3 regions of the Agromyces sp. GXS1127 genome follow, and region 3 is predicted to be linked to each of the others. Evidence: predicted binding sites of a transcription regulator. Region 3 holds the regulator's gene; each other region holds the start of a gene.
The links. The regulator HrcA, encoded in region 3, represses chaperone genes, less so after heat shock. The targets are predictions, from matches to a motif close to TTNGCACTCGNNNNNNNCGAGTGCNAA.

Region 1 (10,437 bases), on a different contig from region 3:
AGCAACCCGACGACCTCCGGATCGACGAGCGACGGGTCCGGCGCGTCGCGCGGTCGCTGCAACCACGCGACGACGAGCGATCCGGCCGCCGCGGCCGCGACGAGTGACGCGAGCAGCGCGACGATCGGCAGCACCGCAAGGCCGAGGGTGCCCCCGCCCGCTGCAGCGAGTTCCACGCCGTCGCTCCCGCCTCGGCGCGCCGATGCGCGCCGCTGGGTCGCACCGTACTCCCCTCGGACGCTCGGGCGCCAGCGCGGACCGCACGTCACCTCCTCGTGCATGAGGAGGCCGGCGCCGGATCCGCTCTCCGCGTGCCGGCACTCAGTCGTCGACGATCACGTACAGCTTCCGGACGTGCTCGTGCACGTCCCACACGCCACGCCACCCGCTCGGCATCACCAGCGTGTCGCCCGCAGCGAGCGTCGCGGGCGCCTCGCCGTCGACCTCGATCGTGACGCGACCGGCGAGCAGCTGGCAGATCTCGGTGTAGCCGTCGCGGACCGCGGTGAAGCGGCCGGGCGTGCACTCCCAGTAGCCGACGTCGAGGCCGGCGGCCGTCCAGATCGAGGCGCTCGCCTCGAGGAGTCCCCGGGTGAGCGCGGTCGGCTTGGGCGCGAGCTCGCCGAGGTCGCGGTCGAGCGGGCGCGCCACGGCGACGGTCGGCACGGGGCCGGGCGCAGCGGATGCCGCGGCATCCGTCGCGTCCTTCGATTCAGGAGTCTCGGACATGGGTTCCTCTCGCAGTGGTCGGCGCGGCGGGCGGCAGGCGGCGACGAGGTCAGCGGCCCGCGACGAACCCGGCGACCCTCGCGATCGGCGATGTCGTCGCCCGTCCGCGCAGCTCGGCGCGATCGGCCGCGTGGTACGCGGTGTAGATCGCCTGCACGGCGAGCCACCGGAGCGGCTCGACCTCCCAGCGCTTCGCGCGGTGGTTCACCCACGGCAGGCGCGTGAGCTCGGTGTCGCGTCCGAGCACGAGGTCGCGCAGCGTGCGACCGGCGAGGTTCGTCGCGGTGACGCCCGTGCCGACGTAGCCGCCGGCCCAGCCGAGCCCCGTCGCGCGGTCGAGCCCGACGGTCGCCGCCCAGTCGCGCGGCACGCCGAGCACTCCGGCCCAGGCGTGATCGATCGCGGCATCCGCTGCGGCGGGGAAGTACCGGTGCAGCAGTGCCGTCAGGCTCTCGATCGTGCGCGGCTGGGTCGCGCCGTCGACGTCGACGCGCGAGCCGTAGCGGTAGGGCACCCCGCGTCCGCCGAACGCGATGCGGTCGTCGGCGGTGCGCTGGGCGTACATGTAGACGTGCGCGAAGTCGCCGAGCGTCTCGCGGCCGTTCCAGCCGATCTGATCCCAGACGGATGCCGCGAGCGGCTCGGTCACGATCATCGACGAGTTCATGGGCAGCCAGGTGCGGTGCTCGCCGGCCAGGTTCGGCGTGAACCCCTCGGTCGCGCGGAGCACGTGCTGCGCGCGCACGGTGCCGTGCTCGGTGCGCGCCTCGCCCGGCGCGATCTCGGTCACGCGCGTGCCCTCGAAGATCGTCACGCCGAGGCGCTCGACCGCCGCGGCGAGCCCGAGCGCGAGCTTCGCGGGGTGCACGCGGGCGCAGTGCGGATGCCACAGCCCGCCGAGCACGCCCGCCACGTTCACGCGGGCGGCGGTCTCACGCGCATCGAGCTCCTCGACGTCGGTCGCGGGCCACTCGCGCTCGGCTGCGGCGGCGGCGCGCAGGCGCGCGAGCTGCGCGGGCGCGGTCGCGACCTCGAGCTCGCCGCCCTTGTGGATGCCGGCGTCGATGCCCTCGGCACCCGCGACGCGGATCACCTCGTCGACGGTGTCGTTCAGTGCCCGCTGCTGCGCGATCGCCGCGTCGCGCCCGTGCGCCTGCACGTACTGCTCTCGGCCGCCCGTGACCGAGTTGGTGAGCCATCCGCCGTTGCGACCCGATGCGCCGAAGCCGGCGAAGCGCTGCTCGAGCACCGCGACCCGCAGGTCGGGCTGGTCGCGCTTCAGGTAGTACGCCGTCCAGAGCCCGGTGTAGCCGCCGCCGACGATTGCGACGTCGACGTCGAGGTCGCCCTGGAGGGGCGGACGCTCGGCGGGCACGCCGACCTGCTGCATCCAGAACGAGATGCCGCCGTTCACGACTCCGCCGTGCACGACCTCGCTGTTCGCGGCCACGCGCCCTCCATCTTTTTTCAAACACTGTTTGACAACGCCTGCAGCGACGTTAGTGTGGGGCCCGTCGGGATGTCAACGAGCGGTTGTCGCGGCATCCGCCCAGGCCGAAGGGAGCCGCAGTTGCCGGCCGAAGTCGACACCGCCGAACGCCTGGCCGACATCGCGCGGGCGACCGTCGCGGTCGCGCAGGAGCGCGGCACGCACGCCGTCACGCTGCGCGCGGTCGCCGAGCGCCTCGGACGCTCGACCGCGTTCATCACCCACTTCGTGCCGAGCCGCGCCGAGCTCATGGCCAACGCGCTCGAGCACGCCCGCGCGCAGTGGGACGCCGAGCGCCGCGACGAGCTCGGTGGCCTCCTCGGCGTCGAACGCCTCGCCGCGCTCACGCGCTGGATGTGCACGTCGTCGCCCGACGAGTCGGTGTTCCGGAGCCTCTGGATCGAGGTCATCGCCGACGTCCGCGCCGGCCACGATCGCGCGTACGAACTGCTGCGGTCGGTGACGGATGCCACGTACGCGAGCTTCCTCGACGGCGCCCGCGCCGCCGACCGCGACGAGGCGGCCCGCATCGCCGACATCCTGTACCTCTACTGCCGCGGCTACGAGATCAAGTCGGTCGAGGATCCGGACGGCTGGCCCGACGAGCGCGTGCAGCACTCGCTCGAACTGCTGCTGCGCGTGCTTGTGTTCGACCGGCGTCAACCCCGTGCGGATGCGCCGGGCCGCACGTAGCCTGCCCGAAGGACGCGACACGAGGAGGACGCCATGAGCGATTCGACCATCCCCGGCGACGGCGGGCGCGATGACCGGGAGCACGAGGAGGTCCGCGACGAGCCGATGCCTGCCGAGGAGACGCCCGGCGATCCCGACAGCGACGCGCCCATGACCGAGTCGACCGACGGCGGGCTCGAGGGCGGCGACCCGGGCGTCGAGGAGTAGCGCGGCGCGCGTCCGGGCGCGCGGCGCGCGTCTGGGCGCCCGGCGGCGGGTGGGACCAGCCGTGATCTGCTTGGCGCAACCCTGAAGGGAAGGCCGCCTGAAACCCGGTGCTCCCGCTCTTGTCTCACGGCTCGGCCGGCCGCGCGCTCACGCTACTCGCGATCGGGGACTGTCCGCACGGGCCGAAGGACCCGACGCGCCGGGCGGCGTCACTCCACGCCGAGCGCACGACGCGCGTGCCGGTACTTCTCGGCGAGACGCTGCTGCTTGGCGAAGTCGAGGCGGCGCAGCCGCCACGGCGCAGTGTTGTCGTCGATGTCGGCGAGCTTGACGCGAAGGGCCACCGGATGGCGCCGGATGCGCGCGTAGTACTCGTCGGGCGTCACCTCGGGCCGGCGGGTGAGCAGTTCGACGACCCCGACGATCTCGAGCAGGATGCCGGCCTCGAACAGCTCGCGTGAGGTGAGCGGCGTGTCCTCGAGCACGTCGTGCAACCACGCGGCGGCCGCCGCGATCGGATCGGCGACCGGGTCGAAGCGCTCGGCGATCCGGCCGGGGTGGTCGATGTAGGGCGTGCCGCTCTTGTCGAGCTGCCCGCGATGCGCGGCGAACGCGATGCCCTTCGCGAGTGCGACCTGGGCGACCGCCTCGAGGTCGGTGAGGGGTCCGCGTCGCGGTGCCGACGCCACGGGCGGTGCGGGTCGGGGTTCGGTCGGGGCGGACGGCTCCGCCGCGGCGGGCGCGGAGGGGTCCACCTCGACGTGTGCCGGAGCAGACACGACGGATCCGATCGGGTGGTCAGCCGACGGCGCGCCCGGCTCGGACGCCTCGGACGGCACCACGGGCTCGGCGGGCTGGGGCACGGGTTCGAACGTCGAGCGTCGCCGCCCGCTCGGCTCGAGCGCCTCGGCTTCCGACGCACCTCCGTCGACCGCGGACGCCGCGTCGGCCACGACCGAGCCGGAGTCGCGCTCGGCGTCGGCCGCGCCATCCGTCGTCTCGTCACTCACCGTCTCGTCGGCCGGGCCGCGATCGGCCGCCTCGGCCCCGGCGGCTGCCGCCGGCGCGCCGACCGGCACGATCGCCATCGGGCGCGTCGCCTCGAGCGAGGCCCGCTTCGCAGCCGCGACCTCGGCGATCGGATCGCGCCCGTCGAGCGGTCGGACGAAGATCAGCGCTCCCTCGAGTTCGCGCAGCTCGTGCTCGCCGATCTCGAGCATCGAGCGCGAGCCGCTCTTGCGGCGCTGCTCGAACGAGAGCTCGTCCACTTCGATGAAGTGCGAGCCGTCGCGCGAGCTGAAGTAGCGACGGCGGGCGCCGTCGGTGATCGCGACGATCACGGCCTCGTAGTCGCCGCTCGGCTGGATGGAGCTCAGGAAGTACCGGCGCCGGTCGGGATCGTGGTGCTCGTCCGGGTCGAGGGTGAGGCTCGCCGCGCGCCGCCGGGAGCGTCGTCCGGGGTGCGCGCTCGCGCGCATCGCCCAGCGGTCGCGCTCGAGCGCGGTGGCGTCGTCGACGCCCTCGGAGTACCGGTCCTCAGGTTCGCCGTCGCCGCCGCGGGCACGATCGCGGTCGCGGTCCCGGTCGCGCCGCAGCATGCGCTCACCCGGGCCGGTACCCCGGCGACCCGCGTCGGGCGCGCCGAACTCGGGCGTGGGCTCGTCATCGGCGGGGGCTCTCAACGGGGGCTCCGAGGGGGATCGGGGGCGTCGTGTCGGCGGTACGGCTGGGGTGCCGCGGGGGTGGCGCTGCGGATTCGGATGGTGCGCGGGGTCGCGCGTACGCCGATCGTACGGCTTCGACCCGCTGTCCGCTGCTCCTTGCGCCCGGTATGCCCGAATCGTTGCCTGTCCCGACGACGAAGCGGGGCGGATGCCGCAGCATCCGCCCCGCTTCGGATTCGGCCCGGGCGGGCCGTCGCCTCCGTTCAGTCGGCGCCGGAGGTGACCTCCGGGGTCACGACGTCGTCGGCCGCGGAGCGCACCTCGACCTTGCGCGGCTTCGCGCGCTCGGAGACGGGGATGATCACGCTCAGCACGCCGTTGTCGTAGTGCGCGCTGATGCCCGTGGTGTCGATGCCCTCGCCGAGGGTGAGCTGCCGGAGGAACGAGCCGCTCGGCCGCTCGTGCACGAGCCAGCGGACGTTCTCGTCGTCGCGCAGCGTGCGCTCGGCGCGAATGGTCATCAGCTGGCCGTCGACGTCGATGTCGATCGAGCCCGGGTCGACCCCGGGCAGGTCGGCCGACAGGACGTAGTGGTCGCCGTCGCGGTGCAGGTCGATCGGCATCATCCGAGGGCCTCGGCTCGAGTCGAGCATGCTCGCCGCGAGACGGTCGAGGTCGCGGAACGGGTCCCAGGTCATTGCCATGAGCGTCTCCTCTCGTAGGTTCCAAGAGTTGAGCCTGATCGACTCAACTTGGAATGAGATTAGCACTCGTTACGCGAGAGTGCTAAGCCTTTCGACCCGTCGTTCGCCCAAGGCGATCACCGGCCCTCGCGCGCCGCTGTCGTTCCCTCGCGCGCCGCTGTCGTTCCCTCGCGCGGCACGCGGATGTCACACCCGGACGCCCCGCGGGGTCGTATGTGTGAAGCCACTCACGAGGAGGCACCCCATGCGCACCCCGTCCATCACCGACCGACTCGGCGAGCGGATGTCACGCGCCACCGTCTTCGGTCGGCGGCTCGGCGACATCCGCGCCGACCTCGCCCGGCGGCCGGTGCCGCTGCACTGGACGAACCTGTTCGGCGTCGTGACCGTCGCCTGCATCGTGGTGCTCACGGTCACGGGCATCCTGCTCATGTTCTGGTACATCCCGTCGAGCGCGACCACGAGCTACGACGGGACGTACGCGCCGCTGCGCGGCGCCGAGGTGTCGCACGCGTTCGCGTCGACGATGCGGATCACGTTCGAGGTGCCCGGCGGGTTGCTCGTCCGCCAGGCGCACCATTGGGCGGGACTCCTGCTGCCGGCGGCGATCATCATGCAGCTGCTCGTGACGTTCTTCACCGGCGCCTTCCGGAAGCCGCGCCGCGGCATGTGGGTGCTCCTGTTCCTCATCTTCATCGCTGCGCTGGCCGGCGGATGGAGCGGCTACGCGCTGCCCGACGACATGCTCTCGGGCACCGGGTTGCGGATCACCGAGGGCATCGCGCTCGGCGTCCCGGTCGTCGGCACGTGGCTCGCGTCGCTGCTGTTCGGCGGCGCGTTCCCGGGCGAGGTCATCGCGCACCTCTACCCCCTGCACATCGCGATCGCGCCGGCGGCGCTGATCGCGCTGGTGGCGCTGCGTGCGTTCGCGGCATGGCGGGTCGGGCCGGCGCAGTTCCCGCGCGCTGCCGCCAACACATCCGGCGGAGGACGCGTCACCGGAGATCGGGTGACCGGTGTGCCGCTCTGGCCCCACGCAGCGATGCGCGCCGCGGGGCTGTTCGCGCTCGTCACGGGCGTGCTCCTCCTGATCTCGGCGACGGTCACCGTGAATCCGGTCTGGCTGTACGGCCCGGCATCGCCGGGAGACGCAGGGGCGGGAAGCCAACCCGATTGGTACACCGGGTTCCTCGACGGAGCGCTCCGGCTCGTGCCATCCGGTTGGGAGGTCGTGCTCTTCGACCGCACCTGGACCCTCGCGGTGCTCGTGCCGCTCGCGGTCGTCACGGTCTTCCTCGTCGGGATCCCGGTGTACCCGTTCCTCGAGGCATGGGCGACGGGCGACCGCCGCGAGCACCACCTGCTCGAGCGGGCGCGCACGACGCCGACGCGCAGGGGCATCGGGGTCGCCGCGATCGTGTTCTACGCGACACTGTGGGCGGCCGGCAGCGCCGACCTCATCGCGACGCAGTTCTCGGTGACGTTCGAGGGTGTGATCGCGACGCTCCAGGTGACCCTCGTGCTCGGGCCGATCGTCGGCTTCGTCGTCGCCCGCCGCGTGTGCCTCGGGTTGCAGCGGCGCGATCGGGACACCCTGCTGCACGGCTTCGAGACCGGACGCATCGTGCGACTGCCCGGCGGCGAGTACATCGAGGTGCACGAGCCGCTCGGCGAAGTCGAGCGCGCGCGGATCACGCGGCCCGAGCCGCGGTTCCTGCTGGTGGTGCACCCGGACGAACGCGGCCGCCTGCCGTTCGCACGTCGCCTCCAGGCGCGGCTCTCGCGCTGGTACCTCGCCGACAGCATCGATTCGGAGACCGGAGCACGGATGGTGCCGGTGGACGCCGCGCGGACTCCCTCCTAGGGTCGCGTCATGGCGATGGGCAGGCGGTCACCCGTCGGCCTGGACCTCGACCGACTCGGCGTCGAGGTAGTGCAGGCCGTCCCAGTCGCCGAAGAGGTCGTCATCGAGATCGGTGCGGAGGATCGCGACGACGCGGCCGCCCTTCGGCCGGTGCGCGTCAGAAGAGCCGCCGCTGCGCGACGACCTCGGCACCCTCGAGTTCGAGCAGTCGGCGCTTGCGGTCGAGCCCGCCGGCGTAGCCCGTGAGCGACCCGTCGGCGCCGACCACGCGGTGACACGGCACGAGGATGCTGATGGGGTTCCGTCCGACCGCGCCGCCGACGCGGCGCGCGAGGTTCCGGTCGCCGAGCCGGAGGGCGAGCTCGCCGTAGGTCACGGTCGCGCCGTACGGGATGTCGCGAAGCATTCCCCAGACGGCATGCTGGAACTCGTCGCCCGACGGCGAGAGCGGCAGGTCGAAGCGGATGCGGCGTCCCGCCAGGTACTCATCGAGCTCGACGCCGAGCCGGCTCAGGAGCGCATCGCCGCCCGGGTCGACCTCAGCGCCGAGCGATCCGGCGGCCGGCGGATGCCAGTGCCCGGGGAAGTACAGCCCGGCGAGCCCGCCGTCGTCGGCCACGACGAGCAACTCGCCGATCGACGTGCTGAGGGTGGCGTGACGGCGGGGCATGCGTCGATTCTCGCGCGCCACGACCGTCGCGGCGCGCGGGAATCGGACATCGCGACCGGGCCCGCCCCGCGTCGCCACATGGCGTCCGCCCCGCCGCGACGCTCCCACTTCTCCCGCGACATCCGTCAAGCCCCCTGCGGACGCCGCGGCGCTGTGCCTACCATCGCGGACATCGTGTGGAGGGAGATCGAAATGCCAGTTGCACGCGACCTCATGACGCCGGATCCCACGTGCGTGAAGGAGGACCAGACGCTCGTCGAGGCGGCGCGGATGCTCCGCGACCTCGACGTGGGCGCAATGCCGATCTGCGGGAACGACGACCGGCTGAAGGGGATGCTCACCGATCGCGACATCGTCGTGAAGTGCATCGCCGACGGCGGCGACCCGAAGGCCGTGACGGCCGGCGAGCTCGCCGAGGGCAAGCCGGTGACGATCGGGGCGGATGACGACATCCGCGAGGCGCTGCGCATGATGCAGGAGCACCAGATCCGCCGCCTGCCGGTGATCGACGGGCACGATCTCGTCGGCATCATCGCCCAGGCGGACGTCGCGAGGGCGCTCTCCGATGGGGCGACCGCTGAGACGGTCGAGGAGATCTCGCAGCCGTAGGGGACGAGCTGCGGGCGCGCCCACGCAGACGACGGGGTGGCCGGAGCCTTCGGGCTCCGGCCGATCCCTGTCCTGGGGCCGATCCTCCGTTCAGCGACGAGCGGATGCCGCGGACCCCGGCCGCACGTCGACCGGTGTGTGATCCTCCGAACGCACCCACTCGTCGAACGTGATCGCGGCGCGATCCGCATCGGCGCCGCCACGCAGCACCCCCGACGCCGCGGCGCGGCCGTATGCACCGGGCAGACCGAACTCGACGACCGGCCGGCGCACCCCGTCGTGCGCGAACATGCGGCGCACCATCTCGGCGATCCGTTCGTCGCGCGGTCCGGTGAGGTCTCGTGCCCGCCCGGCGGGGCCCGACTCCGCAAGCTCCACGAGCCGCGCCCCGACCTCGCGCGCCGCAATGGGCCGGAACCGTCCGACCGGGATCGGCGTGATGAGCCGCCCGAGTGAGAGTCGCTCGGTCATCTGCTCGGCGAACTCGTGGAACTGCGTCGCGCGCAGGATGGTGAACGGCACCGGTCCGGCCTGCACCAGTCGCTCCTGCGCGTGCTTGCCGGCGAAGTACGACGCGTCGACGCCGTCGATGCCGACGATCGAGAGCGCGACGTGGTGCTCGACGCCGGCGTCGCGCTCGGCGGCGAGCAGGTTCCGGGTGACCGCCGTGAAGAAGTCGCGCGACCGCGCCGTGGCGGTGGTCTGCACGCTGCTGACGTCGACGAGCGCGTCGACGCCGGCGAGCACGGCCGCGAGGCTCGTGCCCGTCGGGCCGGTGCCGCGCTCGAGGTCGAACCCGGTGCCACGGGTCAGGGGCAGGATGTCGTGCCCGCGAGAGGTCGCCGCGGCGACCGTGTGGCGACCGACGACGCCCGTCGCTCCGGCGATGGCGATCCTCATCGGGCGGCCTCCGTCTTCGCCGGCGTCGGCGTCGCCGCCGCGCCGGTCGCCGGCGCGACATCCGCTCGCCCCCGATCGCGCCCCGGGATCAGCAGCACGACGCCGAGCGCGAGTGCGAGCGAGAGCGACGTGATCGCGGCGGTGTCGTCGGCGGCGTCCTGGTGGCCGAGGTGGGTGGCGTGGTAGCCGAGGTGCAGGGCGCCGAAGACCGTCCAGGCGAGGCCGAGCGTGCGGAGCACGGCGGGGCTCCGCCAGACGAGGCCCGCCACGCTCGCGACGCCGAGCGCGAGGTAGAAGGCGCCCACGTCGCGGATGAGGTGCTCGTTGAACGGCCCGTCGGTCGAGATCCAGGTGCCGAGCATGCCGGGGAAGGAGTCGTAGAACGCGCCGGGCGCGAAGAACGCCCAGCCGCCGACGATGAACGCGATGGCCGCCGATGCTGCGAGTGCGGCCGTGTGGATTCTGCTCATGTCAACTCTGACGAAACTGCGGCTCGATGTGTGACGCGACTCACGATCTCCGGTGCTGTGTCGTCATGCTGGGTGGGAGGGAATGGGATGACGATGACGGATGACCCTGAGCCGACCGGCCGCGACGACCTCGCCGACGTGGTCGACGAGCGACGCCGGCTGCTCGCACTGGCGTACCGGATGCTCGGCACGACGGGTGAGGCCGAGGATGCGGTGCAGGAGACGTACGTGCGCTGGTACCGGATGTCGGACGCCGAGCGCGACGCGATCGCGAACCCCGCGGGCTGGCTGACCCGCGTCGCGGGGCGCGTGTGCCTCGACCTGCTGGGCACCGCCCGAGCGCGGCGTGAGCGGTACGTCGGCCCGTGGCTGCCCGAGCCGCTGCCGGCTGGGTACTTCGCTGCGGGCACCGGCGCGGCCGCGACATCCGCCGCCCGA
Region 2 (10,437 bases), on a different contig from region 3:
TGGACACGCTCATGGCGGTCAAGTACGCGCGCGAGCAGGGCGCCAGGACGATCTCCGTCTGCAACACCCAGGGCGCGACGATCCCGCGCGAGTCGGACGCCGTGGTCTACACGCACGCCGGCCCGGAGGTCGCGGTCGCCTCGACGAAGGCGTTCGTGGCGCAGATCACCGCCCTGTACCTCTTCGGCCTGCACCTCGCGGGCGTGCGCGGCACGCTCTCGGACGACGAGCTCGCGACCCAGGTCGCCGAGCTCCAGGCGATCCCGGGGAAGATCGAGACCGTGCTCGAGCAGGCCGACCGCGTCGGCGAGCTCGCGCACTGGATGAGCGACACCCGTTCGGTGCTGTTCCTCGGCCGCAACGTCGGCTACCCGATCGCGCTCGAGGGCGCGTTGAAGCTCAAGGAGCTCGCGTACATCCACGCCGAGGGCTTCGCCGCGGGCGAGCTGAAGCACGGGCCGATCGCGCTCATCGAGCCGGGCCAGCCGGTGTTCGTGGTGGTGCCGAGCCCGCGCGGTTCCGCGAACCTGCACCCGAAGGTCGTGTCGAACATCCAGGAGATCCGGGCGCGCGGTGCGCGCGTCATCGCGATCGCCGAGGCGGGGGATGCCGCGGTGCTGCCCTTCGCGGACGAGGTGATCCGGATCCCGCTCGCCGCGCCGCTGTTCGAGCCGCTCCTCGCGGTCGTGCCGCTGCAGATCTTCGCGATGGAGCTGTCGCAGGCGAAGGGCCTCGACGTCGACCAGCCGCGGAACCTGGCGAAGTCGGTCACGGTCGAGTGACCCGGGCCGGGCGGCGGGCGTCGCGACGCCCGGGCGCCGGCGGAGTGCGGCAGACTCGAACCGTGGGGTCGGAGGGGCAGCAGTGATCGCGGGCATCGGCATCGACGTGGTCGACATCGCGCGCTTCGCGCGGTCGCTCGAGCGCACCCCGGCCCTGCGCGACCGGCTGTTCGCTGAGAGCGAACGCGACCGGCCCGCCCGCTCGCTGGCGGCACGGTTCGCGGCGAAGGAGGCGTTGATCAAGGCGCTCGGCGGCCACACCGTGATCCGCTGGCACGACATGCGCATCGTGCAGGACGACGACGGCAACCCCGACTTCGCGCTGTCGGGTGCGCTCTCCGCGCACGTCTCGGCGCTCGGCATCGACCGCGTGCACCTCTCGATGAGCCACGACGCCGGCATCGCGAGCGCGTTCGTCGTGCTCGAGCGCGGCGTCGGCCGCGCGGCCACCTCGCGCGAGGCCCTCGTCGGCCCCGACGCGGCGGGGGAGGGCGAGTGAACCCCCGTCACGTGCGGTCGCCGTTCCGCGAGGCCGTGATCGACCTGGACGCCGTGCGCGCGAACGTCGCCGCCCTCGCCCGGACGGTCGCGCCGGCGAAGGTCATGGCGGTGGTGAAGGCCGACGCCTACGGGCACGGCGCGGCGCAGGTCGCGCGCGCCGCACTCGCCGCGGGTGCGGACCACCTGGGCGTCGCCGACCTCGACGAGGCCCTCGCACTGCGCGATGCCGGGATCGACGCCCCGGTGCTCGCCTGGCTGCACGATCCCGCCGCACGGTTCGAGACGGCGATCGCGCACGACATCGACCTCGGCGTCTCGTCGCTCGCGCAGCTCGAGGCCATGGCGGATGCCGCGGCCACCGCCGGTCGCGTCGCGAACGTGCACCTGAAGCTCGACACCGGCCTCAGCCGCAACGGCATCCTCCGGGCCGACTGGGACGATGCGGTCGCGCGCGCCGCCGCCCTCGAGGCAGCGGGTCGGGTGCGGGTGCGCGGGCTGTTCAGCCACCTCGCGAACACCTCGCCCGACGAGGATGCCGCCCAGCTCGCCGCGTTCCTCGACGGCGTCGAGGCGGCGCGACGCGCCGGGCTGTCGCCCGAGATCCGGCACCTCGCGTCGACGGCCGCCGCGCTGCGGATGCCCGAGGCGCGCTTGGACATGGTGCGACTCGGCATCGGGATCTACGGGGTCCCGCCCTTCGGCGACGGGACGACCGCGGCGGACCTCGGACTCACGCCGGTCATGACCCTGCGCGGGCGCGTGGCGGCCGTCCGCCGCGTCGATGCGGGCACGGGCGCGTCGTACGGCTACACGTGGCGCGCGGAGCGGCCCACCACGCTCGCGCTCGTCCCGCTGGGGTACGCCGACGGCGTGCCGCGACAGGCGTCGGGACGAGCCGAGGTCGCGATCGGCGACGCGCGGCACCGGATCGCCGGACGCGTGGCGATGGACCAGTTCCTCGTCGATGTGGGCGAGGCCCAGGTCGGCGTGGGCGACGAGGTGGTGCTCTTCGGCGATCCCGCCGCGGGCGCGCCGTCGGCCGACGACTGGGGCGACGCCGCCGGCACCATCGGCTACGAGATCGTCACCCGCATCGGGCCGCGCGTGCCCCGGACGCACGTCGGGGGTGCCTGATGCGCCGCGCCGTCCCGGACACCGAGGCCATGGAGGCGCTCGGGCGCGAGCTCGGTCGGGAACTGCGCGCCGGCGATCTCGTGGTCCTGACGGGCCCGCTCGGCGCGGGCAAGACCACGCTCACCCGAGGCATCGGCGAGGGCCTCGGGATCCGCGGGCCCGTCCAGAGCCCCACGTTCGTGCTCGCCCGGACGCATCCGAGCCTCGTCGGCGGCGCACCGCTGGTGCACGTCGATGCGTACCGGCTCGGCAGCGCCGCCGAGCTCGAGGACCTCGACCTCGACTTCGCGCGCTCCGTGGTGGTCGTGGAGTGGGGCGCCGGCCTGCTCGACGACGTCAGCGATTCCTGGCTCGAGGTCGTCATCGCCCGACGTCGCGGGCACGAGGACGGGTTCGACGACGCGGATCCCGGCGTCGCCGATGCCGAGCTCGTCGACGACGAGCCGCGGTCGGTCGAGCTCCGCGGCCACGGGCCGCGCTGGGCCGGAACGCCGTACGCGGTCCAGCCCGAGCTCGAGGCGTGACCGCGAGCCCGCACCCGCCCGCCCCGCGGCCAGCGTGCGGCGACGCGCATCTAGGCTTGATGCCATGCTCCTCGCGATCGACACGTCCACGGGGACGAGCGTCGCCGTGGTCGACCTCGACGGCGGGATCCTCGCCGAGACCGGCACGAACGACACCATGCGCCATGCCGAACTGATCGGCGACGGGATCCGCGACGTCCTCGCGCGGGCCGGCGTACGGCCGGCGGAGCTCTCCGGCGTCGCGGCCGGCATGGGACCCGGCCCGTTCACCGGACTCCGCGTCGGCATCGCCGCAGCACGCGCCTTCGCGCTCGGCATAGGTCGCCCGGTGGTGCCGGTCGTGAGCCACGACGCCGTCGCGCACGCGTGGTACGCCGCGGGCGGTTCCGGCCGGCTCCAGGTGGTCACCGACGCCCGGCGACGCGAGTCCGCCGTCACCGACTACGACGGCCTCGACGCCGACGGCCTGCCGGTCCGGCTCGCCGAGCCCCGCCTCGAGCCGCGCGACGGGGTGCCCGCGCCCCGCGGCATCCGCCTCGACGCCGAGACGGTCTCGGCCGGTTCCCTCGGACTCGTCGCCGAGCTCGCGCACGCGGCCGGGCGCCTGCCCGTCGCCGCAGACGAGGCGCTCTACCTGCGGGCACCGGACGTCACGCCGTCGGCGGGGAAGCGGGTGCTGCGATGAGCCTCATGCTCCGTCGTGCCGGGCGCGACGACCTCGAGTCGATCATGCGGCTCGAGCGCGCCACGTTCACGACCGACGCGTGGCCCGGATCCGCGATGCTCAGCGAGATCGAGGCGCCGCACACGCACTACCTCGTCGCCGTCGACGACGCCCGCCCCGACGAGCCGGTCGCGTACGCCGGGCTGCTCGCGCCGCACGGTTCGGGCCAGGGCGACATCCAGACCATCGCGGTCGACGCCGCGCACCGGGGTTCGGGCCTCGGCCGCGCCCTCATGCACGCGCTCATCGACGAGGCGCGCCGACGCGGGGCGGCCGAGCTGTTCCTCGAGGTGCGAGCCGACAACCCCGTGGCGCGCCGGCTCTACGAGTCGCTCGGGTTCGTCGAGATCGGCGTCCGGCGCGGGTACTACCAGCCGGACGGCGTGGACGCCATCGCGATGCGGCTCGACGTCCCGCCCGCCGTGACACGACCGGCGACCACGGATGACGGCGCAGCGGTGGCCGCGGGTCCGACCGCCGCGACCGCCGCGACTGCCGCGACCGCCGCGCCGGCGGCCGTCGATGCCCGGCCGGACGCCGACGCCCGCCCCGGCAGCGACGGAGGACCTCGATGAACCGCGATGCGCCGCTCGTGCTCGGCATCGAGACCTCGTGCGACGAGACCGGCATCGGCATCGTGCGCGGCACCGAGCTGCTCGCCAACGCCATCGCCTCCTCGATGGACGAGCACGCCCGCTACGGCGGCGTGGTGCCCGAGGTCGCCGCGCGGGCGCACCTCGAGGCGCTCGGGCCGACGATCCGCGCAGCGCTCGCCGAGGCATCCGTCGACCTCGACGACCTCGACGCCGTCGCCGTCACCAACGGGCCCGGCCTCGCCGGCGCCCTCATGGTCGGCGTCGGCGCGGCGAAGGCGCTCGCGCTCTCGCTCGAGAAGCCCGTCTACGCGGTCAACCACCTCGTCGGGCATGTGGGCGCCGACCTCATCGGCGACCGGCCGCTCGAGACGCCGAGCGTGGCGCTGCTCGTCTCCGGCGGGCACACGTCGCTGCTGCTCGTGCGCGACCTCGACTCCGACGTCGAGCTGCTCGGCGAGACGATCGACGACGCCGCGGGGGAGGCCTTCGACAAGGTCGCCCGGCTCCTCGGGCTGCCGTACCCCGGCGGGCCCGAGATCGACCGCGCCGCCGTCGGCGGCGACCCCGACGCCATCCGCTTCCCGCGTGGGCTCACGCGCCCGAAGGACCTCGAGCGCCACCGCTACGACTTCTCGTTCTCGGGCCTGAAGACCGCCGTCGCCCGCTGGGTCGAGCAGCGCGAGGCCGCGGGGGAGCCGGTGCCGATGGCGGACGTCGCGGCGAGCTTCCGCGAGGCCGTCGTCGACGTGCTCGTGTCGAAGGCGATCGCCGCGTGCACCGACCTCGGCGTGCCGAGGCTGCTCCTCGGCGGGGGCGTGGTCGCGAACCGACGGTTGCGCGAGGTCGCCGAGGCGAGGGCGGATGCCGCGGGCATCGAGCTGCGCATCCCGCCCCTGTCGCTCTGCACCGACAACGGCGCCATGATCGCCGCACTCGGCGCGCGGCTGATCATGGCCGGCCACGAGCCGTCCTCGCTGGAGTTCGGGGCGGATTCGACGCTGCCGGTGACCGACATCCGGAGCTGAACCGGCCCGTCGGGGCCGTGGCGGGCGATCCCCACGGCGGTGCGGCCCGGGTGCGCGCTATGGTGAGCGAAGACCCGCGATCGCCGGGGAGACGACCCGCGCCGTGAGCGTTGACACCACCCTGCGGCGCTGCCAGCATGGCCGGGTCCGCGCTTGCACGAGAGGAAACCGCACCATGACCGACCCCAACACGCCCGACCCGAACGCGTCGAACGTCCCGCCGCCTCCTCCCGCGCCGCCCGCGCAGCCCGCCTACGGATCGAGCCCGTCGTACGGGTCGAACCCGTCGTACGGCGCTCCGGCGACCCAGAAGACCAACGTGCTGGCGATCGTCTCGCTCGTCTCGGCGTTCTTCATCTCGCTCGTCGCCATCATCACCGGCCACATCGCGCTGAGCCAGATCAAGAAGACGGGCGAGCAGGGCCGCGGCCTCGCGATCGCCGGCCTGATCATCGGCTACGTCGGGTTGCTCGCGAGCATCATCGCGCTGATCTTCGTGTTCGTGGTCGCAGGCGCCGCCTACAACAGCGGCGTCACCTCGTACTGATCCACCCACTCCACCCGCAGCACGGAAGGGGCTCGGCATGAGCGATCCCACCAACCCGGACCGACCGACGGAGCCGGCACCTCCGGCGCCGAGCGAACCGACGGTCCCGTCGGAGCCTGCCGAGCCCACCGTGCCCGTCGAGCCGCCCACGGTTCCGGTCCCGCCGACGGAGCCGACCGTTCCGCTCGAGCCCGAGCCGGGGCCAGTGCCGCCCACCGCACCGGAACCGCCCGCCGCACCCGAGCCGCCCGGTACGCCGGTGCCTCCGGGCACTCCCGAGGTGCCGGGCGCACCCGAGCCGCCGAGTGCACCGGAGCCCCCGGCGCCGCCGGCTCCGCCGAGCGCTCCGGCGCCCGCGGCTCCCGGTCCGCCCGCCACGCCGTACGGGGCGCCGTCGGCGTCGACGCCCTCGTCGTCGACTCCGGCCCAGCCGGAGCCGCAGACGTACGACAGTCCGGCCCCGGGCTTCGGGAGCACGGAGGCGCCGGTCCCGCCCGCGGCGGCATACGGCTACGGCGCCGGGGCGCCGAGCATCGCGCCCGCGCCGTCCAGGCCGACCCCGGTGCTCAGCCTCATCTCGCTCATCGCGGGGATCATCGGCGTCATCGGCTCGCCGATCGCGATCATCCCGTTCGTCGGCGGCGTGCTGCAGCTCATCGTGCCCGCGGCCGCCGTCGTCCTCGGCTTCCTCGGCCGCAGCAAGGAGCCGGCCGCGAAGGGCATGTGGCTCACCGGCCTCGTGCTCGGCTTCGTGGGCATCGGCATCGCGCTGCTCTCGTTCATCCTGTGGGGCCTGCTGTTCTCGATCGGGAACGGGTTCGGGTACCGGTACTGAGGTGACGGCGTGACCGACGAGCGGATGCCGCGGCCGGACGAGCCCGGGCAGGCTCCGCCCCGCGCACCCTCCCCGACGGCACCGGCGGCCGCGGACGGAGCCGCGGCGGCTCCGGCGTCCGGCGCACCGGTGCCGTACGGGCCCGAGCGCCCGGGGGCGGCCGACGGGGCGGCCTCGACGCCGGCGCGCGAGTTCGACGTGCCCTACGACACCGCCGAGATCCACGGGCTCCCCACCGGGCAGCTCCTCGCCGTCGGCCGGCCGATGCCGGAGCCGTACGAGACGGGGTACGAGGACGAGGACGAGCAGCGGCGTGTGTACAGCCAGGTGGCCGCGGTGCTCGGCGTCCTCGGCGCCGCGGCCTCGCTGTTCGTGGGCTGGATGCTGCCGTTGTCGCTCGCGGCGATCGTCTTCGGCGTGCTCGGGCTGCGCCGCGAGGAGCACGGCCGGACCTCGGCGTTCGTCGGGATCGGCACCGGCGTGGCAGGGCTGGTCTTCTCCGGGGTGTGGATCGGCTACTACGCCATCGTGTTCGGCGCGCTCTCGAGGGCCTGACCGGGGTTGCGGGCCCTCATCGTCGTTCGACGAGGATCGCCACGTGACGACCCTCCTCGCGCGTCAGGACGATGGTCGCGGAGGCGTCGCCCTTCAGCTTGAGCCGCGTCCGGAGGGCCGCCGGATCGACGTCGACGCCCCGCTTCTTGATCTCCAGGGTGCCGACGCCGCGTTCCTGCAGCGCACGCCGAAGGCTGCGCTCGTCGGCGGGAAGACGCTCGATCACCCGGAAGCCCCGCGCGAACGGGGTGTCGACCGCGCGGTCTCCGGTCAGGTACGCGATGCCGTCGCTCAGCATCCACGCTCCCATCGAGCGAGCCAGGTCGCCGATCAGGCGCGCCCGGATCACGGCGCCGTCGGGCTCGTACAGGTAGTCGCCGAGCGGGCCCACCGGGGCGTCGGCGCTGTCGGCGGGGGCGACGAGCTCATGCGCACCGTCGCCCCGGATGACCAGCGCCGCGCGTCCGACGCCCGCGCGGGCGAGCGAACCGGTCCAGACGACGAGCTCGACGACGTCGCCGTCGACGGAGACCCACTGGGCCTCCGTGCCGTCCGGGATGACGTCCCGGTCGGTGCCGGGCCCGAGCTTGACGCCGACGGGCATCCGCTTCGCCAGTCCGAACACGAAGTCCAGCGAGGGCGAGTAGTCCGCGGCATCCGGGAGCCGCGTCGTCGTTCCCCCGGCGGTCGTCCGCCGAGCCGGGTCGAGCCACGCGGCATCGATGCCGCCGAGCGCGACGTCCTCGGCGCGGGCGTGGAGCACGTGCACCTTCGGGAACGGCGTGAGGTTGAACGCCGCGACGGCCGCGGTCACCTCGTCGGCCTCCGCCGCGGTCACCTCGAGGTCGACCGCGGCGAGCGCGAGCGCGTCGCCGCCGATGCCGCACCCCAGGTCCGCGACGTGGCCGAGCCCCGCACGGGCGTAGCGGCCGGCGTGGAGCGCCGCGACGCGCAGTCGCGTCGCCTGCTCGAGTCCCGCTTCGGTGAAGAGCATCCGATCGGCGAACTCGCCGAACTTGCCGCGCGCCTTCGAGCGGAGCCTGGACTGGCTGAGCACCGCCGCGACGAGTCCGGGATCGTGGCCCTGCTTGCGCAGGTCCGCCACCGTCTTCACGACATCCGCCCTGGACGAGTACGGCGGGAGCGAGTCGAGCAGCGCGAGCCCCTCGGCAGAGAGCAGCCGCACCAGCTCGTCGCGTTCCACGCCGACACGCTAGCACCGCGCCATCCGTTGGCACTCACGTTGCACGAGTGCCAGAACCGCCATAGACTCGCTTTAGCACTCTCACTCAGAGGTTGCTAACCCCAGTCTTCGTCAAGAAAGAGGTCAACCGTGTCGGTTTCCATCAAGCCGCTCGAGGATCGCATCGTCATCAAGCAGGTCGAGGCCGAGCAGACCACGGCTTCGGGCCTGGTCATCCCCGACACCGCCAAGGAGAAGCCCCAGGAGGGCGAGGTCGTGGCGGTCGGCCCGGGCCGCATCGACGACAACGGCAACCGTGTCCCGCTCGACGTGGCCGTCGGCGACAAGGTCATCTACTCCAAGTACGGCGGCACCGAGGTGAAGTTCGGCGGCGAGGACTACCTCGTCCTGTCGGCCCGCGACGTGCTCGCGGTCGTCGTCCGCTAGTCGACACCGACATCTTCGCGGCCCGGATGCCATCGGCATCCGGGCCGCGTCGCGTCCCCCGGCACGTCGCGTGGGGCGGGATCTCGACGGTGGACGGCAGTGGCCGCGGCCCTCCGGGCCGGACGTCGCGCGTAGGCTGACACGGTGCCATCCGCTCCGTCCACCGACGCGCCGGCGCGCGTCAGGCCCGACGGCGTGAGCCGCGCGGGCCTCGCCTACGCGGTCGCCGCGTACGCCCTCTGGGGCTTCCTGCCCGTCTACTTCATCGCCCTCGCCCCGAGCGGGCCGATCGAGATCGTGGCGATGCGCATCCTGCTCTCGCTCGTCTTCTGCGCGATCCTCATCGCGGTGACGCGCACGTGGCGCGCGTTCCGTGCGCTCCTGCGCGACCGCCGTGTCGTGCTGACGATGGGACTGGCCGGCGTGCTGATCTTCGTCAACTGGCTGACCTACGTCTTCGCGACGCTCACCGGGCACGTGGTCGAGGCCGCGCTCGGGTACTTCATCAACCCGATCGTGACGGTGTTCCTCGGCGTCCTCGTGCTGCGCGAACGGCTGAACGCGGTGCAGTGGACGGCGGTCGGCATCTCGATCGTCGCCGTCGTCGTGCTCGCCGTCGGCTACGGTCGACTGCCGTGGATCGCGCTCGTCCTGGCGTTCAGCTTCGGTTTCTACGGGCTCATCAAGAAGCGGGTCGGGCATCGGGTGGACGCGGTGTCCGGACTCACGCTCGAGACGGCCTGGCTCGCCCCGCTCGCCGTCGTCCTCCTCGTCGTCGTCGCGGCGACGACCGGGCTCACGATCGGCACGGTGAGCGGATGGCACACGGTGCTGCTGCTCGCTGCGGGCGCGGTCACCGCGGTGCCGCTCCTCCTGTTCGCCGCGGCGTCGCGTCGTCTGCCGCTGACCTACATGGGGTTCATCCAGTACTTCGCGCCGTTCATCCAGTTCATCGTCGGGGTCGTCGTGCTGGGGGAGCCCATGCCGCCCGAGCGATGGGCGGGCTTCGGGCTCGTCTGGCTCGCGCTCGTCGTGCTGACGTTCGACCTCGTGCGGGGTGCGCGCGCCGCACGTCGGGCCGCGAACCTCGAACCGGTCTGAGCGGCCGACGACCCCCGAACGGGGTGCCGTCGCCGGGTTCCGGAGCGGCGTCCGATGCGCGATTCCGCAGCGGAAACGGCCGATTGCTGCGCAGAAACGCGCTCGGATGTCACGGAGATAACGATTCCGTGTGCGTTACCGGGTTGTGATCGGGGCAATCTTGTTTCCCCTCTGGGCGGGCAATACGGTCGATACATCGGCGTCGCCAGACGCTGTTTGTGTACCGATCCTTCAGTCCCAAGGAGCATCATGAGCGTATTCGCGAGGGCCACCGGCTCGCGCTCGTCTCGCACGGCCTGGACGGGCATCGCCATTGCCGGCGTCTCCGCCCTCCTCCTCACCGCGTGCAGCACGGGTGGCACCACGACCCCGGAAGAGTCCGAGGAGCCGGCCGACACCGGCGACGCCCTGGAAATCGAGGCCGGTGAGCGCGACCTCACCCTGAAGGTCGGCACGATCCTGCCCCAGTCGGGCACCCTCGCC
Region 3 (10,437 bases):
GCGTCCTCGAGGGCGAACCGATCGCCGAGCCGGGCGCCGTGGCCGGGCAGGTCGACCGCGACGACGTCGAGGTCGTGGCGGGCCAAGCGCGCCAGCTGGCCGCGCCACATCGTCGCCGACGTGCGGATGCCGTGGACGAGCACCACTCGTGCGCGCGGCATCCGTCAGCCCGCCCGGATGGCCCCGAGCTCGCGCGCCCGCGCCACGGCGGCGGTGCGGGAGCCCACGCCCAGCTTGGTGAAGATGTGCACGAGGTGGGATTTCACGGTCGCCTCGCTGAGGAACAGCGACTGGCCGATCTCCCGGTTGGTGCGGCCGACGGCGACGAGTGCGAGCACCTCGGCCTCGCGCACCGTCAGCCGCTGGTCGGCCGCGCGCTGCGACTCGTCGAGCCGTGAGGCGACGGCCGGTGCGAGTGCCGATTCGCCCGCCGCGGCGGCCCGGATCGCGGCGACGAGCTCGTTCGGCGGGGCGTCCTTCAGGAGGTACCCGCTCGCGCCAGCCTCGATGGCGCCGAGGATGTCGGCGTCGGTGTCGTAGTTCGTGAGCACGAGCACGCGCGGGGCGTCCGGCTGCGACCGGATGCGGCGGGTCGCGTCGACCCCCTGGAGGGCGCCCGGGAACTGGAGGTCCATGAGGACGAGGTCGATGCCGGGCTCGGCGGCGAGCCGGACGGCCTCCTCGGCGCTGGACGCCTCACCCACGACGTGCAGGTCCTCCTCCGCCTCGAGCAGCGCGCGCATGCCCGCGCGCACGATGGGGTGGTCATCGCTGAGCAGGAGCCGGATCATGCCGGCACCACCGGGATGCGCACGGAGAGCGCGGTGCCGCCCCCGGGCGTCGACTCCACGTCGACCGTGCCGCCGAGGCTCTCCGCACGGCGGCGGATGGCGCGCAGCCCGAACGAGGGCGCCGACTCGTCGGCGCCCGAGAGCACGGAGGGGTCGAACCCGACGCCGTCGTCCACCACGTCGAGCGCGACCTCGTCGCCCAGGTAGGTGAGGGTGAGCTCGGCACGGCCGGCGTCGGCGTGCTTCACGACGTTCGACAGCGACCCCTGGGCGATGCGCAGGAGCGTCGCCTCGATCGACATGGGCAGCGCGACGGGGTCGCCGCTCATCGAGAACGCGATCCGCGTGCGCGTGCCCGACTGCGTCGCCTGCTCGTTCGTGGCGTCCGCCAGTCGGCGGAGCGCGCCGGGCAGCGTCTGCTCGTCGAGCGCCGGGGGAGTGAGCTCGCGGATGAAGCGCCGTGTCTCCTGCAGGTTGTCGGCGGCCGTCTCGCGTGCCAGGCGCAGCTTGTCGCGCGTGCCCGCGTCGGCGATGTCGCGCTCGGCGGCGTGCAGCAGCATCTGGATGCTCGACAGGCCCTGCGCGACGGTGTCGTGGATCTCGCGGGCGATGCGCTCGCGCTCCGCGAGCGTGCCGGCCTCGCGGCTCGCCGCGGCGAGCTCCTCCCGCGTCGCGAGCAGGTCGAGGATCAGCGACTGCCGCTCGCGCGTCTCGACCGCCATGGCGCGGTAGCCGAGCCCGATGATGACCGCGACGCCCGCGGAGATCAGGGGGCCGAGCACGCTGCCGACCTCCAAGCCGAGCTGCGACGTGGAGCTCCACACGCTGATGAGGAAGGTCACGCCGACGAGCGGCACCGCCCAGCGGGCGGGCAGGACGTGCAGCTCGAGGAAGAACAGCGGGAACGCCAGGAAGGCGGCATCCGGGGTCAGGGCGCTGAGGCCGAGCCAGAGCCCCAGCAGGATGACCAGCCACGCGGCTCGCATCCACGGCGTCACGACGGAGTGCGCCGTCACGACCCCGACGAGGTAGGCGCCGATGAAGGCGATCGAGAGGATCGCGATCGCGACGAGCTGCTCGCCGCCGACGATGACCGCCCGGGCGAGCACGAAGACCGTCAGGCCGACGACGAGGACGTGGAGGCCGACCCGCAGGGAGACGAAGACGGGTCGGAGCGCGGACGGCTGGACCCGTCCGACGAGTGGGGCATCGAGCACGGTCATGGTGCGACTCAGCGTAGTGCGGGGGCCTCCGGGCGGCATCCGTCGAAAGTGGGATCGCCCGCATGGGAGAATCGACGGGATGTCTCCGAGAGCCGCCCACCCACCGGTGCCCGCCGCCACCGATCCCGCGCTGATCCGCAACTTCTGCATCATCGCGCACATCGACCACGGCAAGTCGACGCTGGCCGACCGCATGCTGCAGATCACGGGCGTCGTCGCCGACCGCGACATGCGCGCGCAGTACCTCGACCGCATGGACATCGAGCGCGAGCGCGGCATCACGATCAAGAGCCAGGCCGTGCGCATGCCGTGGGAGCTCGGCGGCACGGGCTACGCGCTCAACATGATCGACACCCCCGGCCACGTCGACTTCAGCTACGAGGTGTCCCGGTCGCTCGCGGCCTGCGAGGGCGCGATCCTGCTGGTCGATGCCGCGCAGGGCATCGAGGCGCAGACCCTCGCGAACCTCTACCTCGCCCTCGAGAACGACCTCGAGATCATCCCCGTGCTGAACAAGATCGACCTGCCGGCGGCCGAGCCGGAGAAGTACGCGCGCGAGCTCGCCGACCTCATCGGCGGCTCGCCCGACGACGTGCTCCGCGTGTCGGGCAAGACCGGCATGGGGGTGGAAGACCTGCTCGACCGCGTCGTCGAGCGCATCCCTGCCCCGACGGGCGACGCCGACGCGCCGGCGCGGGCGATGATCTTCGACTCGGTCTACGACAGCTACCGCGGCGTCGTGACGTACGTCCGCATGGTCGACGGCCAGCTGAACCCGCGCGAGCGGATCCAGATGATGTCGACGAAGGCGACGCACGACATCCTGGAGATCGGCGTGAGCGCGCCTGAGCCGACGCCTACGAAGGGGCTCGGCGTCGGCGAGGTCGGCTACCTCATCACGGGCGTGAAGGACGTCCGGCAGTCCAAGGTCGGCGACACCGTCACGAGCGCGGCGAAGCCCGCGGCCGAGCCGCTCGCCGGGTACACCGAGCCGCTGCCCATGGTCTTCTCCGGGCTCTACCCGATCGACGGCAGCGACTATCCCGAGCTCCGCGAGGCGCTCGACAAGCTGAAGCTCTCCGACGCCGCACTCGTGTACGAGCCCGAGACGTCGGTCGCGCTCGGCTTCGGCTTCCGCTGCGGGTTCCTCGGCCTGCTCCACCTCGAAATCGTCACCGAGCGGCTTCGCCGCGAGTTCGACCTCGACATCATCGCCACCGCGCCGTCCGTGGTCTACGAGGTGACCACCGAGGACAAGAAGACCGTCACGGTCACCAACCCGAGCGAGTTCCCGACCGGCGGCAAGATCGCCGAGGTCCGCGAGCCCATCGTGAAGGCCGCGATCCTCGCCCCCAAGGACTACGTCGGCACGATCATGGAGCTCTGCCAGTCGCGTCGCGGCACCCTGCTCGGCATGGAGTACCTCGGCGAGGACCGCGTCGAGATCCGCTACAACATGCCGCTCGGCGAGATCGTGTTCGACTTCTTCGACAACCTCAAGTCGAAGACCGCCGGGTACGCGTCGCTCGACTACGAGCCCGCGGGAGACCAGGCCGCCGACCTCGTGAAGGTCGACATCCTGCTGCAGGGCGAGCAGGTCGACGCGTTCAGCGCGATCGTGCATCGCGACAAGGCGTACGCCTACGGCGTGCTGATGACCGGGCGCCTGCGCGAACTCATCCCGCGACAGCAGTTCGAGGTCCCGATCCAGGCCGCGATCGGCGCCCGCATCATCGCGCGCGAGTCGATCCGCGCCATCCGCAAGGACGTCCTCGCGAAGTGCTACGGCGGTGACATCACCCGCAAGCGCAAGCTGCTCGAGAAGCAGAAGGAGGGCAAGAAGCGCATGAAGATGGTCGGCCGCGTCGAGGTGCCCCAGGAGGCGTTCATCGCCGCGCTGAGCGGGGAGACCGAGAAGAAGGACGCCAAGAAGTAGGGGGAGCGATGACCCGGCGAAGCACGTTCACCGACCAGTCCGTCACCTATGGCGCGATCGGCGCGACGCTCGACCCCGACCTGCTGCGCTATCCGCCCGCGGGCTTCACGCCCTCCGAGGACTCGGTACGGCTGGGGTCCGGTCGCGAGCGCTTCGAGGCCTCGGCCGAGGCGCTCATGACGTGGGGCATCCAGCAGGGTGCCGGGTTCACCGTGGTCGACGCGTCGCCCGGCACGGGAGCGCAGTACACCGGCATCGCCTACGACGAGTCGGGCGCGCCCCTCGCTGACCAGCCGACGCCGCGCGTCGAGCAGCGCTTCGGCCCCGACGGCACGCCGTACATCAGCGCGGGCATGACGGCGACGCTGCAGCGCCGCGGGCGCTTGCGCACGCGCTCGACGCCGGTCCTCGTCGTGTACGTCGTCGACGAGCCGAACCGGATCGGCTTCGCGTACGGCACGACCGGCGACGCGTCGGAGAACGGCGAGGAGTCGTTCATCCTCGAGCACCGGGACGACGACTCGGTGTGGCTCACCATCCGTTCGGCGTTCGAGCCGAACGGCGGCGTGCGGCGCGTGTTCGGCCCGCTCGTCCGGCGGCGCCGGCGCGAGCTCACCACGCGGGAGCTCCGAGCGCTGCACCCCGCCTTCCCGGTCTGATGGCGGGGCCCCTCCCGCTCGCCGATCCCGCGCCCGCTGACGGCCTGCTGCCGGCGAGTGCGACGACGGATGCCGCGTCCCGCGCGTTCGGGGTCTACCTGCACGTGCCGTTCTGCCGCGTGCGCTGCGGCTACTGCGACTTCAACACGTACACGTCGGGGGAGCTCCGCGGCGCCCGGCAGGAGGACTTCGCCGACCAGGCCGCGGCGGAGGCGCGGTTCGCCCGGGACGTGCTCGAGACATCCGGCGCCCCGGATCGCGCGGCGTCGACGGTCTTCTTCGGCGGCGGCACGCCGACCCTGCTGCCGGCGAACGACCTCGTCCGGATGCTCGACGCCGTGCGCGACGCGTTCGGCATCGCCGACGGCGCCGAGGTGACGACCGAGGCGAACCCCGACTCGGTCGACGCCGACGACCTGCGGCGGCTCGCGGACGGCGGCTTCACGCGCGTCTCGTTCGGCATGCAGTCCGCCGTGCCGCACGTCCTCGCCGCGCTCGACCGGACCCACGACCCGGCGCGGGTCCCGCTCGTCGTCGGGTGGGCGCGCAAGGCAGGACTCGACGTGAGCCTCGACCTCATCTACGGCACCCCCGGCGAGACGCTCGCCGACTGGCGCACGAGCCTCGAGGCCGTGCTGGCCGAGCGGCCCGACCACGTGAGCGCCTACGCGCTCATCGTCGAGGACGGCACGAAGCTCGCTCGGCAGATCCGCCGGGGCGAGCTCGCGACACCCGACGAGGACCTCGAGGCGGACATGTACGAGCTCGCCGACGACCTGCTCGGGCGGGCGGGCTACGAGTGGTACGAGGTCTCGAACTGGGCGACGGATGCCGCGCACCGCTCCCGGCACAACCTCGGCTACTGGCGGGGCGACGACTGGTGGGGCATCGGCCCGGGTGCGCACAGCCATGTCGGCGGCGTCCGCTGGTGGAACGCCAAGCATCCGGCGGCGTACGCGGAGCGCCTCGCGTCCGGGATCTCGCCGGCGGTCGGGCGGGAGACCCTCGACCATGCGACCCGCGAGACCGAGCGCGTGCTCCTCGCGACGCGCATCCGGGAGGGCATGGAGGTCTCGAGCCTGCACGCCGGCGGTCGGCAGGCGGTCGCCGGTCTCATCGCCGACGGGCTCGTGGACGCACGAACCGCCCTCGCCGGGAAGCTCACGCTGACCCGACGAGGGCGGTTGCTGGCGGACGCCGTGGTGCGGCGCCTGCTCGAGACGGTGATCGAGTAGCGCGGAGCGCGTACCGAGATCAGCTGACGAACTTGATGGCCACGGGGTACACGTAGTACTCCCCGTTGTTCGCCTTGATCGCGGCGATGATGCCGAACACGATCGCCGCGATCCAGGCGGCGATCAGGATGAAGATGCCGATGATCACGAACGTGAGGATCGAGCCGACGACGTACGCGATGAGCAGCGTGATCTGGAAGTTCAGCGCGGTCGCGGTGTGCTCGCGGATGAACGGGCCCTTGTCCTTCAGGATCAGGTAGCCGATCAGCGCGGGCAGGAACCCGAACAGGATGCCGCCGATGTGGATGAGCGTCGCCCACAGCTTCTCGTCGGCGGGGCTCAGCGACTGGCTCTGCTGGTACGCGTCGCCCGGGGGCGGCGGCGTCGGCCCGCCCGGAGGCGGCGGCGTCGGCCCGCCCGGCGGGGGCGGCGGCGGACCGCCGGCGGGCGGCGTGGGCGGGGTGGGAGGTGGTGCGTCGGACATGATGCGTGCTCCTCTGTGATCGCGCCCGGAACGGGGGACGTCCACTCATGCTGGCACACGACGACGCGCCGGTCGAGGGAGGCTCGACCGGCGCGTCGGAAGGCTCGTCGCGGCTACTTGATGAGGCGCAGCGCGAAGGGGTAGCGGTAGTGGTTGCCGTCCTTGGCCTGGAGGAACGCGACGATCGAGAAGACGACGCCGAGGATCCAGGGGATGTAGGTCAGGAAGGCCACGAACGCGCCGAACCCGAAGGTCACCACGGTGATGATCGTGGTCAGCACCCAGAGGGCGATCGTGGCGAGCACGAGCGTGATCTGGAAGTTCAGCGCCTCCTTGCCCTCGGTGTTCGTGAACGAGCCGCGGTCCTTGAACACGAGCCAGATGATGAGCGACGGCAGGATGCCGAGGATGCCGCCGAGGTGCGCGAACGATCCCCACTGCACGTCCTGCTCGTGCGAGAGCGGAGCGGCGGAAGCCGGCTGCGGGGCGGCGTTCGGATCACGCGGCGGGAGGTTGGAGTCGGTCATGTCGGGAGCCTTTCGATACGGGGAGGCGCACTCGCCGCGGCCGTGGGCGGCCGTGCGGGGTGCGGGACGATGCACACGCTATCGGCGCGGCGGACCGGGCGGCAACGGTGGTGACCCTGATTTCCGCGATATGATTAGCAGTCACGTGGGCGGAGTGCCAAGCACGCGTCGTCCGGGTCCGATCGGTCGAGGGAAGCGAGGGTCATGGTCTCCGAACGCAGTCTCGCGGTCCTCCGCGCGATCGTGCAGGACTACGTCGAGTCGCGCGAGCCGGTCGGTTCGAAGACGATCGTCGAGCGCCATCACTTCGGGGTCTCGGCCGCGACCATCCGCAACGACATGGCCCTCCTCGAGGAGGAGGAGCTGATCGCAGCCCCGCACACGTCCTCGGGCCGGATCCCGACCGACAAGGGCTACCGGGTGTTCGTCGACCGGCTGGCCGACATCCGCCCGCTCTCGGCCACCCAGCGGCACGCGATCGAGACCTTCCTCGGCGAGTCCAACGACCTCGACGAGCTGCTCGGCCGCACGGTCCGCCTCGTCTCGCAGCTGACCCGCCAGCTCGCCGTCGTGCAGTACCCGAGCTTCGCCCGGGCGCGCGTGCGCCACGTCGAGCTCGTCTCGCTCGCGCCGACGCGCGTGCTCTGCATCCTGATCTCCGACAGCGGGCAGGTCGAGCAGCGTCTCGCCGAGCTCGACCAACCGGTCGACGAGGGCACGCTCGCGCGCCTCCGCGACCGGCTGAACGAGGTCGCCGCCGGCCTCACGATGGCGGATGCCGCTGCGGCGCTGTCCGCCGAGACCGAGCACGCCGACCGCGCCCACGCCGAGGTGCTGCACACGCTCGCGGCGACGCTCGCCGACCAGGCGAACATCACGCGCGCCGACCGGCTCGTCGTCGCTGGCGCCGCGAACCTGGTCCGCACCGAACAGGACTTCGCAGGGAACATCCTCGGCGTCATGGAGGCGATCGAGGAGCAGGTCGTCATCCTCCGCCTCTTCGGCGAGATGGCCGCCGACGACGGCATCGCCGTGCGCATCGGCCGCGAGAACGCCGCCTACGGGCTCGGCGACACCTCCGTGGTGTCCACGTCGTTCGCCGTTCCCGGCCGCGACGTGTCGCGGCTCGGCATCGTCGGCCCCACCCGCATGGACTACTCCCAGAGCATGGCCGCCGTCCGCGCGGTCGCCCGCTACCTCTCCCGCACGCTCGGCGAGAGCTGAACCGCACGGCGCCGCCACGCGGCATCCGTCACCGGCAATCGAAAGGAACCCGCCTCACGTGGCCGACCACTACGAGGTCCTCGGCGTCGCTCGCGACGCCTCCCCGGACGAGATCAAGAAGGCGTACCGCCGGCTCGCTCGCGAGCTCCATCCCGACGTGAACCCGGGCGCCGAGGCGTCCGAGCGGTTCAAGGAGGTCACGCACGCGTACGACGTGCTCTCCGACCCGAAGCAGCGCCAGCAGTACGACCTGGGCGGCCAGGCCGGCTTCGGCGGCGCCGGCGGCGGGTTCGGCGGATTCGGCGACATCTTCGAGACGTTCTTCGGCGCCGGCCAGACCAGCCGCGGCCCGCGGTCCCGTCGCGAGCGCGGCCAGGACGCGCTGATCCGCCTCGAGGTCGGGCTCGACGACGTGATCTTCGGCACCCACCGCGACATCGAGGTCGACACGGCCGTCGTGTGCGAGACCTGCCACGGGTCGTGCTGCCGGCCGGGCACCTCGCCCGTGACGTGCGACATCTGCGGCGGTTCCGGCCACATCCAGCGCGCCGTGCGCTCGCTGCTCGGCAACGTGATGACGTCGAGCCCCTGCGGGTCGTGCCGCGGCCACGGCACGATCATCGCCACGCCGTGCGTGACGTGCCAGGGCCAGGGGCGCGTGCGCGCCCGCCGCACGGTCCCGGTCGACGTGCCGGCCGGCGTCGACACCGGCGTGCGCCTCCAGATGCCGGGCTCCGGCGAAGCCGGCCCCGCGGGAGGGCCGAACGGCGACCTCTACCTCGAGATCAAGGTCGGGAACCACGAGGTCTTCAGCCGCAACGGCGACGACCTGCTCTGCACCCTGGAGGTGCAGATGACGGATGCCGTGCTCGGCACGTCCGCGAAGGTCGCCGCGCTCGACGGCGACGTCGACCTCGAGCTCAAGCCCGGGGTGCAGTCGGGCGAGATCCTGACGGTGAAGGATCGCGGCATCACGCACCTGCGGGGCAGCGGTCGCGGCGACCTCAAGGTCGCCGTGCACGTCGTGACGCCGACGAAGCTCAGCCACAAGGAGCGCGAACTCGTCGAGCAGCTGGCGAAGCACCGCAAGGCGCAGCCGCCGCAGCTCGGCCACTTCCAGCAGGGTCTGTTCGCCCGCCTGCGCGACCGGTTCCTGGGCTGAGCGTCGAGCGGATGCCGCGATGAGCCACCTCTACCTCGACGAATCGCTCGACCTCGCGGCGGTCGCGCCCGGCGATACCGTCGGGCTCGACGGCGACGAGGCGCGGCACGCGGTGACGGTCTCGCGGCTCCGCGTGGGCGAGTCGGTGTCCATCGGCGACGGCCGGGGTCGCGTCGTGCACGGGCCGGTCACGGTCGCCGAGGCGCGCCGGCTCGAGATCGAGGTCGAGGCCGTCGACGACGAGCCGGAGGCGTCGCCCGGGATCACGCTCGTGCAGGCGCTCGCGAAGGGCGACCGCGACGAGCTCGCGATCCAGGCCGCGACCGAGCTCGGCGCGGACCGCATCGTGCCGTGGTCCGCGACCCGATCGGTGTCCCGGTGGGAGGGGCCGAAGGCCGAGAAGGGCCGCGCACGGTGGGCGACCATCGTGCGCGAGGCCGTGAAGCAGTCGCTCCGGGCGCGCATCCCCGCGGTCGAGCCGGTCGCGTCGACGCGCGAGCTCCCGGCGCGACTCGAGGGCGAGCGGATGCTGCTGCTCGTGCCCGGCGCGGAGACGCCGCTGTCCGACATCCGCTCCGACGGTCGCGACCTCGCGCTCGTCGTCGGGCCCGAGGGCGGCATGGATCCGGCCGAGATCGAGCGGCTGCGGGCTGCGGGCGCCGAGCCCGTGCGGCTCGGCGACTCCGTGCTCCGCACCTCGACCGCCGGCCCAGCCGCGATCGCGGTCCTCTCGGTCGCGCTCGGGCGGTGGTGAGCCATCCGTCGCTACGATGGAGGGATGAGCGGAACGGCTGAGCCCACGGTCTTCGAGCGCATCGCGGCCGGCGAGATCCCGGCGAAGATGGTCGCCGAGACCGATCGCGTCATCGCGTTCCACGACATCGCGCCGCAGGCGCCGGTCCACGTGATCGTGACGCCTCGCATCGGACGGCATCGCGACGTCGTCGAGCTCGCCGCCGACGACCCCGAGCTGCTCGCCGAACTCGTCTCGGTGGCCAAGGGCATCGCCGACGAGCTCGCCGACGGGCAGTTCCGGCTCGTCTTCAACACCGGCCCCGACGCGGGCCAGACCGTGTTCCACGTGCACGCCCACGTCCTCGGGGGCGGCCTCAGGGAGGGATCGCTTGGCGGCTGACGACGCGGGAGACCTCCCGCCGACCGGATCCGAGACCCGCTCCGACGAGGAGCGACTGCAG

Region 1: a site for HrcA is predicted at 5,546-5,572, ahead of ACQ393_RS13630 (Hsp20/alpha crystallin family protein). Genes of this name have one in related genera too.
Region 2: a site for HrcA is predicted at 8,455-8,481, ahead of groES (co-chaperone GroES). Genes of this name have one in related genera too.

Annotation. Positions count from the first base shown of each region.
Region 1 is NZ_JBOCIG010000007.1:90,027-100,463, forward strand. It holds gene ACQ393_RS13600 (hypothetical protein) at 1-176, opposite strand, end outside; gene ACQ393_RS13605 (cupin domain-containing protein) at 322-729, opposite strand; gene ACQ393_RS13610 (NAD(P)/FAD-dependent oxidoreductase) at 779-2,119, opposite strand; gene ACQ393_RS13615 (TetR family transcriptional regulator) at 2,300-2,911, shown strand; gene ACQ393_RS13620 (hypothetical protein) at 2,945-3,118, shown strand; gene ACQ393_RS13625 (hypothetical protein) at 3,328-4,800, opposite strand; gene ACQ393_RS13630 (Hsp20/alpha crystallin family protein) at 5,046-5,486, opposite strand; gene qcrB (cytochrome bc1 complex cytochrome b subunit) at 5,731-7,350, shown strand; gene ACQ393_RS13640 (hypothetical protein) at 7,378-7,542, opposite strand; gene ACQ393_RS13645 (methylated-DNA--[protein]-cysteine S-methyltransferase) at 7,508-8,020, opposite strand; gene ACQ393_RS13650 (CBS domain-containing protein) at 8,213-8,629, shown strand; gene ACQ393_RS13655 (SDR family oxidoreductase) at 8,720-9,529, opposite strand; gene ACQ393_RS13660 (hypothetical protein) at 9,526-9,999, opposite strand; gene ACQ393_RS13665 (sigma-70 family RNA polymerase sigma factor) at 10,093-10,437, shown strand, end outside.
Region 2 is NZ_JBOCIG010000009.1:141,611-152,047, forward strand. It holds gene glmS (glutamine--fructose-6-phosphate transaminase (isomerizing)) at 1-782, shown strand, start outside; partial or broken gene ACQ393_RS16190 (holo-ACP synthase) at 865-1,209, shown strand; gene alr (alanine racemase) at 1,278-2,417, shown strand; gene tsaE (tRNA (adenosine(37)-N6)-threonylcarbamoyltransferase complex ATPase subunit type 1 TsaE) at 2,417-2,941, shown strand; gene tsaB (tRNA (adenosine(37)-N6)-threonylcarbamoyltransferase complex dimerization subunit type 1 TsaB) at 3,006-3,626, shown strand; gene rimI (ribosomal protein S18-alanine N-acetyltransferase) at 3,623-4,240, shown strand; gene tsaD (tRNA (adenosine(37)-N6)-threonylcarbamoyltransferase complex transferase subunit TsaD) at 4,237-5,286, shown strand; gene ACQ393_RS16220 (DUF4190 domain-containing protein) at 5,462-5,833, shown strand; gene ACQ393_RS16225 (DUF4190 domain-containing protein) at 5,871-6,668, shown strand; gene ACQ393_RS16230 (hypothetical protein) at 6,678-7,223, shown strand; gene ACQ393_RS16235 (THUMP-like domain-containing protein) at 7,240-8,427, opposite strand; gene groES (co-chaperone GroES) at 8,557-8,853, shown strand; gene rarD (EamA family transporter RarD) at 8,998-9,954, shown strand; gene ACQ393_RS16250 (ABC transporter substrate-binding protein) at 10,204-10,437, shown strand, end outside.
Region 3 is NZ_JBOCIG010000004.1:339,125-349,561, reverse strand. It holds gene ACQ393_RS09640 (alpha/beta fold hydrolase) at 1-161, opposite strand, end outside; gene ACQ393_RS09635 (response regulator) at 165-791, opposite strand; gene ACQ393_RS09630 (sensor histidine kinase) at 788-2,014, opposite strand; gene lepA (translation elongation factor 4) at 2,094-3,950, shown strand; gene ACQ393_RS09620 (DUF1990 family protein) at 3,959-4,609, shown strand; gene hemW (radical SAM family heme chaperone HemW) at 4,609-5,844, shown strand; gene ACQ393_RS09610 (DUF4870 domain-containing protein) at 5,864-6,328, opposite strand; gene ACQ393_RS09605 (DUF4870 domain-containing protein) at 6,442-6,855, opposite strand; gene hrcA (heat-inducible transcriptional repressor HrcA) at 7,060-8,079, shown strand; gene dnaJ (molecular chaperone DnaJ) at 8,138-9,241, shown strand; gene ACQ393_RS09590 (16S rRNA (uracil(1498)-N(3))-methyltransferase) at 9,261-9,995, shown strand; gene ACQ393_RS09585 (histidine triad nucleotide-binding protein) at 10,020-10,376, shown strand.